DNA from 2 places in the Stenotrophomonas sp. LMG 10879 genome. Region 2 is predicted to be linked to the other one. Evidence: riboswitches for the same ligand, from Rfam matches in the RefSeq annotation. Region 2 holds a riboswitch; the other holds the start of a gene.
What was found. Region 2 has a riboswitch for thiamine pyrophosphate ahead of thiC (phosphomethylpyrimidine synthase ThiC). Riboswitches for the same ligand answer to the same signal wherever they lie in the genome.
Positions count from the first base shown of each region.

Region 1: it holds a riboswitch for thiamine pyrophosphate, as region 2 does, so the genes downstream of both, CR919_RS07920 (TonB-dependent siderophore receptor) here and thiC (phosphomethylpyrimidine synthase ThiC) in region 2, are expected to answer to the same signal.

Region 1 is NZ_PEJT01000004.1:211,655-216,073, forward strand. It holds gene CR919_RS07920 (TonB-dependent siderophore receptor) at 1-1,785, opposite strand, end outside; TPP riboswitch at 1,856-1,951, opposite strand; gene CR919_RS07925 (phosphotransferase) at 2,107-3,234, opposite strand; gene CR919_RS07930 (glycine zipper 2TM domain-containing protein) at 3,364-3,774, opposite strand; gene CR919_RS07935 (peptidoglycan-binding protein) at 4,019-4,419, opposite strand, start outside.
Region 2 is NZ_PEJT01000019.1:35,851-40,269, forward strand. It holds gene CR919_RS20725 (ion channel) at 1-457, opposite strand, end outside; gene thiC (phosphomethylpyrimidine synthase ThiC) at 558-2,402, opposite strand; TPP riboswitch at 2,496-2,597, opposite strand; gene CR919_RS20735 (BCCT family transporter) at 2,864-4,419, shown strand, end outside.

The DNA of each region.
Region 1 (4,419 bases), on a different contig from region 2:
GACGATCTGCAGCGCATCGGTCAGCTGGCCGTTGGCGGTCAGTTCCAGCCCGGTATGGGTCTGCTGGCCTTCTTCGACGAAGGTGTAGCCGGCATCACTGCCGTCGGGCTTTGCGTACTGGTAGGGCTGGGTGGTGCGGAACACCGCGGCACCCAGGGTGAGGGCGTCCACCGGCACGTACTTCACACCCACTTCCAGCTGCCGCGACTGCATCGACGGCAGGAAGGTATCGGCGTTGGACGTCCAGAACGGTGCTTCCTGGCCCAGCGAAATGCCGCGCACGTAGCTGGCGTAGGCGTTGAGTTGGTCAGTAGCCTTCCACACCAGCGCGGTCTGCGGCAGGAAGCGCGACAGGCGGCTGTGGCGCTGCGGCGTGCCGCGCTTGTCGTAGGCGCGCTCGTCCAGGCGCACGAAGCGGCCACCGGCCAGCCACTGCCAGTCATCGCCGAAGCTCATCCGGTCCAGTGCGAAGAACGCGGTCTGGCGGCTGTCCAGGCGCCGTGCCGATGCACCCGGCATCTTCGGTGAGGGCTCGAACACCGGCACCTGCGCATCGTGGATGTTGCTGGTGCCGACGTACTCGTTGACACTCGGGCGCTTGTCGACGGTGCGGCGGAAGTAGTCCGCGCCGATGCTCAGCTGGTGGCCGACGCTGCCGGTGTCGAAGCTGCCGCGCAGTTCGGCACGCGCCTGCTGGTTGCGGCGGGTGTCATCCGGGCTGCGGTAGTCGTAGATGTCGTAGTCGCCGTTGGGGGCGAAATAGTTGCCCGGCACACTGCCGTCTGCGCACCCTGCGGTGTAGTAGCAGCCATAGGCGAAGGCGACGTTGTCATCGATCACCGAGCGGCTGTGACCGATCGACAGCCGCGACTGCCAGGCGTCGTTGAAGTCGTAGGTGTGCAGGGCGGTGATGTTGGTGCTGGCGATGTCCACCGGCCGCTGCCACGGCTGGTAGCCGAGCAGGCGCTCGCGGTCGACGCCGCGCGGCAGGTCGCGCGCGCCCAGCAGCTGGAAGCCGGACACCGAGCGCTGCGAGCTGGTCTGGTAGTTGGCATCCACTTCCAGCTTGCCGTGTTCGCCGATCAGCCAGTCGGTGGCCAGCGAATAGAAGTTGCGGCGGCCGTCGGCATGCTCGACGTAGGAATCACTGGCATCCCAGGCGGCATTGAAGCGGACGCCGAAGCGCGGGGTCAGCCAGTGGCCGACATCCACGGCGGCATAGCGCGAGCCTTCCGAATCGGTGCCCAGAGTGACCGTGCGCACTTCCGCCGGGCGCTTGCCCACGTAGTTGATGATGCCGCCGGGCGCCATCACGCCCGCCGCCAGGCCGGCTTCGCCCTTCAGGATCTGCACTTCCTGGATGTTCTCCAGCGCCAACCGCTGTTCGCCGGCGATGGACATGCCGTTGAAGCGGTAGCCGGTGGCCGCATCCAGCGCGAAGCCGCGGATGGCGATGTTCTGGTAGTAGCCCACCGGCGCATAGGCATCGCCCAGCGAGGCGTCATTGCTGGCCAGCTCGGACAGCGAACGTACCTGGCGACGGTCGAGGTAGTCGCGCTCCAGCACGTTCACCGAGGCGGGCGTGTCCTTCCAGGAGCCGCCGCCGAAGGCGTTGACGCGCGAGGTGTCGGTGGCCGGCTTGCCGGCCTGCACGCGCACTGCCGCCAGATCGGTGGGCGAGGACGGCGGAGCATCAACGGCGTCGGTGCCTGCCTCGCTGGCGTACAGCGGCAGGGCGGCGCAGAGGGCAAGGGCGAGCAGGGTGGGGCGCAGGCAGCGGTTCATTCGATTCGTCTTCAGACAACAAGGGAGACGAAGCGACGGCGCGCAGGTGCACCGGCCCATGACGGGGGTGTGGCTGCGGCTCAAAGCTCCCTACGCCGGTGCAAACCGGATCAGGTTCCAAGGGACTCTCTCAGCCTGGCAGATCCAGGCACCCCCGCTTCAGGTGACCATTTCACTACAAATGGTACGGATTTGCGAGCTACCGCCCTTCAGCCAGGGTCAGATCCCTTTCCAGCGGAAAGGGATCTGACCCCGGCCGAGCGCATCATCGACGCATGGCGTCGATCTACTGGGTACCCAGCGTGTTGGGTGGCTCGCGGCTTACGCGGCGGCGTGCAGGGCCGCCAGCAGGGCCTGGCCAGGGGGCGTGGCGAACCAGGCCGGATGCCCGAGCATGAACGGCTGCCAGGCGACGTCGGCATTCGCGGTGGAGCCGGTGACGCCCTCGAAGTACTCCACTTCGGACAGAGCGAAGTCGAAATGGACCATCGGCAGCAGGTCGGCCAGCAGGTGCACGCGCGTGGGCGACAGCGGCAGTTCCTGCCGGTAGCCCTCCAGCAGGGCCAGGGCGATATCGATGCGTACCGCGTCGGTGCCGCGCTCCAGTTGCAGCCAGGCCACTGCGTTGCGTTCGATGGCGGTGGCCAGATCGAACAGCGCGCTGGTCGGTGAGGCCAGGCCGAAATCGAGCACCGTGGCAATCGTGCCGTCGTCGTTCCACAGCAGGTTGGAGACGTGCCAGTCGTTGTGCGCCCACAGCCGTGGTTCGTCCTGCAGGCGCGCGGCCAGGCCGTGGTGCCAGGGCAGCACGTCGCGGCGCAGCTGTTCTTCCCAGGGAATGCGCGCCAGGTAGCGGGCCAACCCGGGGCGGTTGCCGAGGTCGGCCTTCAACGCGGCGATCGGGTCATCGGCGCGGATCAGGTCGTCGCGTGCCACCAGCAGGTGGGTGCTGCGTTGCGGGGCCTGGTAGCCGGCTGCCGCGCGGTGCAGCGTGGCCAGCATGCGCCCTGCCTCGCGGGCCTGGGCGACGTCGGTCAGCGGTGACCATGACGGCAGCTCGCGATACAGGTCCATGCCGGCGCCCACCGCATGCAGTTCGTAGGTCCACTGGCCGTGTTCGAGTGCGGTGCGGCCCTCGTTGCTGGCCAGTACCTGCACTACCGGCATGCCGGCAGTCGCCAGATGCGCGATGAAACGGTGTTCCTCTTCCAGGCTTCCAGCGCTGCGAACACTGTGGTGGTGGCGCTTGATGAAGACCGGACCGCGCGTGCCGTCGACGATGGCCGCGGCCGACAACGGACGCGGGCTGTGCCAGCGCAGCGTGCTGTCCGCGCCCAGCTGCGGAAAGTGGCCACGCAGCCAGGTGATCTCCTGCGCGTCGATCGCCGGCCAGTCGGCGGCGACCTCGTCGTTGTTGAGGCCCTGCACGCGATGGGGGGAAGAAGTCATGCCACGGCCGCTGGTGAGTAAAGGAACATCCAAGGCTGCGCATTCAACGCCATGGACGCCACAGACGCAAACGGGCGGGTCATCGACCCGCCCGTCAGGGACATCATGTGCGGCCTGCGGCCGGCACGCTTACCAGCCGCGATGGCGGCCGCGGTCGTGGTAGTAACGGTTGTCATGGCGCTCGCGCTGCCAGCGACGGTCATCGCGGCGGTCGTAGCCATAACCCCGGTTGTAGCCCCGGTCATAACGGCGATCGTAGCCACGATCGTAACGGCGGTCATAGCGCCCGTCGTAGCGGCGATCATGGCGGTCGGAGGTGGTCAGGTTGCCGATGGCGCCGCCGGCAACCGCGCCGCCGACGGTGGCGGCCGGGTCGCCGTTGGAGATCAGGTGACCCGCCACGCCGCCGACGACGGCACCGACCACGGTGCGCTTGTCCTTCCTCGACATCGCGCTGGCATCACTGACCACGGCCACGCCGGCAAGAAGTGCCAGGGCCATCGCCAGACCACGGAAGCTGAGTGCGGAAGTGCTGAGCATGTTGGGTTCTCCTGTGAGGTGCATGCCACGGTGGGCAGGGAGGGCGCTGGGCGCCCCTGCTGCCGTAGGGACCACGCTGGTGCCCGGACATTGCCGGAACATTGCGCGCGATCCCCGTGCGGCTTGCGCATTCATCTAGCGTCAGGCGGCATGAAGCGAGGCTGAAAGCGCCGCGGCCGCTCAGCTGCCAGAAAGGAAAAGGGCCGCAGTACGCGGCCCTTCCCCTGGTCTCCCCCGGCCTGGCTCAGTGGCCCATGGCGCGCTGGGCCTGCTTGACCTGCTCCTGCTGGGCGTCCTGCTGCTGCAGGACATTCGGTGCACCGTGCACCGCGCCACTGCTGAGCGCCATGCTCTGCTCGCTGGCAGCGCGGGTGTCCACCGCCGCGCGGCAGGCGGCCGGGTCGCCGGCGGTACCCTGTACGGCAAACATGCGCTCACCATTGGTGCTGGGCACCACCGAGTCGATGCGCTGCATGCCGCTGGCCTGCGCTTCCTTGGTCAGTGCGGCGGCAGCGGCCTCCAGTGCATGGCGGTCCTTGAAGGTGCCTGCCGGCAGGCCTTCCATGCCCTTCACGGCCTGGTTGTACATCGGGTTCTGCGGATGGCGCTCGTCATTGAGCAGCGGGCGCTCGCGCGCGTCCTTGA
Region 2 (4,419 bases):
CCGGATACCACTGCTGACATACCGCAAAGGTAAAAGCGAATGCCCACGCCAACAACGTGAACGTGGCGCCGGCGGCAAACAGTTCGTCGCGGGTCACCTTGTGGTCCTGCAGCATGTAGGCGATCAGCGCACCCGCGGTATAGAAATACAGCAGGCTTTCCAGCAGCTGTGCGGTGATGCCCAGTGCCGGCCGGTCGAGCAGTGCCGCAGAGAGGGAAAACACCACCGCCGGGATGGCCAGCACCAACGCCAGCCAGGTGCCCAGCGGGCTGCGCTGCACCACCCACAGGGCCAGGCCGAGCACGGCCATGCCGAACACGCCTACTGCCGCGCGCCCGGCAGCGGTTTCGTCCAGCGCCGGGTACAGCAGTACCGACAGCAGCTGTGCCCCGAGCAGCCAGGCAGAGGGATGACGGCGGGCGATGGCCAGCCAGCGGGTGGTCACGGCAATGGGCATGGTTCCTTATCCCCAGGGAACGATGGGCCGAGGATAGCGGCATGTCGGTGAGATGGGTGATGGGATGACGCCGGGCGTGGCCCGGCGCCGCCCTCTGCGATCAGCCCTGCTGGTACACCTCGGCGCCGGCTGCACGGAACTGCTCGGACTTCTCCTGCATGCCCTTCTCGGCGTATTCGCGCACGTCCTGGGTGATCTTCATCGAGCAGAAGTGCGGGCCGCACATCGAGCAGAAGTGGGCCAGCTTGTGCGCATCCTTGGGCAGGGTCTCGTCATGGAATTCCTTGGCCTTCTCCGGATCCAGGCCGAGGTGGAACTGGTCATCCCAGCGGAACTCGAATCGCGCCTTGCTCAATGCGTTGTCGCGCACCTGCGCACCGGGGTGGCCCTTGGCGAGATCGGCCGCGTGCGCGGCGATGCGATAGGCCATGATGCCGTCGCGCACGTCCTGGCGGTTTGGCAGGCCCAGATGCTCCTTCGGCGTGACATAGCAGAGCATGGCGGTACCGAACCAACCGATCATGGCCGCGCCGATGGCACTGGTGATGTGGTCATAGCCCGGCGCGATGTCGGTGGTCAGCGGGCCGAGCGTGTAGAACGGTGCCTCGCCGCACTCGCGCAGCTGCTTGTCCATGTTCTCCTTGATCAGCTGCATCGGCACATGGCCGGGGCCTTCGATCATGGTCTGCACGTCGTGCTTCCAGGCGATCTTCGTCAACTCACCCAGCGTTTCCAGCTCGCCGAACTGCGCCGCATCGTTGGCATCGGCAATGCAGCCCGGGCGCAGGCCATCACCCAGCGAGAAGGTCACGTCGTAGGCCTTCATGATTTCGCAGATGTCTTCAAAATGCGTGTAGAGGAAGTTTTCCTTGTGGTGGGCCAGGCACCACTTGGCCATGATCGAACCGCCGCGGCTGACGATGCCGGTAACGCGCTTGGCGGTGAGTGGCACGTAGCGCAGCAGCACGCCCGCATGGATGGTGAAGTAGTCCACGCCCTGTTCGGCCTGTTCGATCAGGGTGTCGCGGAAGATCTCCCAGGTCAGCGCTTCGGCGCGGCCGTCGACCTTCTCCAGCGCCTGGTAGATCGGCACCGTACCGATCGCCACCGGCGAGTTGCGGATGATCCACTCGCGCGTTTCGTGGATGTGCTTGCCGGTGGACAGGTCCATCACCGTGTCACCGCCCCAGCGGATCGCCCACACCAGCTTTTCCACTTCCTCGGCAATACCCGAGGACACCGCGCTGTTGCCGATGTTGGCGTTGATCTTGGTGAGGAAGTTGCGGCCGATGATCATCGGCTCGCTTTCCGGGTGGTTGATGTTGTTGGGCAGCACCGCACGGCCGCGGGCGATTTCCTCGCGCACGAATTCCGGGGTGATGATGTGCTGGATCGATGCGCCGAAGGATTCACCGGGATGCTGCTGCAGCAGCGCGGCATCACGGATCGCCTCCAGCCGCTGGTTCTCGCGGATGGCGACGAATTCCATTTCCGGGGTGATGATGCCGCGGCGCGCGTAGTGCATCTGGGTGACGTTGGCACCGGCCTGCGCGCGGCGCGGCAGGCTGCGCGCGGGGAAACGCACCGGATCCAGCTTGGGATCGTGCTCACGCGCGCGGCCGAACGAGGAGCTGAGGCCATCAAGCTGTTCGGTGTCGTTGCGCTCCTCCACCCACGCACGACGCAATGCGGGCAGGCCTGCGGAAAGATCGATAGGGACCTGCGGATCGGTGTACGGGCCGGAGGTGTCGTAGACGGTGACCGGTGCGTTCTCTTCACCACCGAACACGGTGGGCGTGCGGGTCAGCGCGATCTCGCGCATCGGCACCTGCAGGTCCGGGCGCGAGCCGGGCACGTGAATCTTGCGCGAGCCGGGAATGGGCCGGGTCACGGATTCGGAGAGTTGCTGGGCCTGTTGCTGCAGGGCAGAGAGCTGTGCGTTCATCGGGCATCGTCCAGGAAGGTCAGGGACGAAGCGGCGGCGCACTGCACCTGCGCCCGGACAGCACCAAGGCGGTCCTTGGGCGGGGTCGGGGCACGGCTGCATTGCAAAGCTTCCCTACGCCGGTATGAGCCGGATCAGGTTCCAAGGGACTATCTCAACCGTGGCCACAAGGCCGCGGTACCCCCGCTTCTTGGTGCGCATTAGAGCATAGACCGCCTGCCTCCGGGGTTGCCTCCGGGGTCAGATCCGGTTCCTGCGGAAAACGGATCTGACCCCAATCGCCATTCGTTAACAGAACCGTGACGTCGCATTCAGTAACGTGCACGCGCACCGCACCGTCGCAAGCGGTGCATTCCCTGCCGCCATCGCGGCGCCTGTCCGGTGTGCGCACGCTGTCGCTGGACCACTCCCTGCAAGCTTTCGCTCGCTCCCCTCAATCCCTTGATCGGAGAAGCTCCTTCATGGTGTTTCGCATTTCCATTGCACTGGTGTTTGCCCTGGTGCTGCTGGCCGGCCTCGCGCCCGGCCCCTTCAATACCGTCGTGCAGGCGGCGCTGGGCGATGTCATCCGCAGCGTCGGCTGGCTGTACCTGCTGGTGGTATTCCTGGCGTTGGTGTTCCTGATGTACCTGGCGTTCGGCCGCTTCGGCAACCTGCGCATCGGTGGCGAAGACGCCGAGCCCGAGTTCTCGCGCGCCAGCTGGATGTCGATGCTGTTCGCTGCCGGCATGGGCATCGGCCTGGTGTTCTGGGGAGCGGCCGAGCCGATTTCGCACTTCACCAAGCCACCGGAAGGCATTGAACCGCAGAGCATGGACGCCGCACGCGCCGCGATGCGCTATGTGTTCTTCCACTGGGGCCTGCATCCGTGGGCGATCTATGCGCTGATCGGCCTGGCGATGGCCTGGTTCCAGTTCAACCGCAACGGTGGTGGCCAGATCAGCGACATGCTGCAGCCGATCATCGGCCGACACCATCGCGGCTGGATCGGCAAGGTGGTCAACATCTCCGCCGTGGTCGCCACCGCAGTGGGCGTGGCCACGGCACTGGGTTTCGGCACGGTGCAGATCGCCGCCGGCGTGGAACGGGTGTTCGGGCTGCACGCAGGCATACCGCTGCAGCTGACCATCATTGCAGTCGCGTTCGTGCTGTACATGGCCTCCTCGCTGAGCGGCGTGGGGCGTGGCATGAAGTGGCTGTCCAACGTCAATCTGGCGCTGGCGGCATTGCTGCTGGCATTGGTGCTGGTGCTCGGCCCGACTGGCGCCATCTTCAACACCTTCACCACCACGCTGGGTTCCTACCTCAACCAGTTGGTGACCATGAGCCTGCGCATGTCGCCGTTCTCGTCCAGCACCTGGGTGGCGGACTGGACGATCTTCTATTGGGCATGGTGGATTTCGTGGGCACCGTTCGTCGGTTCGTTCATCGCGCGCATCTCGCGCGGCCGCAGTGTTCGCGAGTTCGTGGTGGGCGTGGTGCTTGCGCCCACCCTGCTCGGTTTCTTCTGGTTCTCGGTCTTCGGTGGCACCGCGATCTGGTCGCAGATCTTCGGCCACGCCGACCTGGTGCAGGCGCTGGGCAACGGCTATGAAACAGTGCTGTTCACCCTGTTCGACAGCCTGCCACTGCCGTTGCTGCTATCGAGCATCGCCTTGGTGCTGTTGATGATCTTCTTCGTGACCTCGGCCGATTCGGCGGTGCTGGTACTGGCCACGATGTCCACCGACGATGCGGGCGAGCCATCGCGCAGGCATAAGATTGCGTGGGGCGTGGGCATCGCACTGATCGCGGGCGCGTTGCTGCTGGCCGGTGGCCTGGAGGCGCTGCAGGGCATGATCACGATCGCCGCGTTGCCGTTCGCGCTGTTGATGGTGCTGGTGATGGTGTCGCTGTACCGGGTGCTGGACCAGGAGTACACGCGGGAGCGGCGGCAGGCGCAACGCCAGCGGCACATGATCGATGCGTGGATCGCGCGTGAGATGGCGGCGCAGGAAGAGACCCAGGCGGAGGCGGT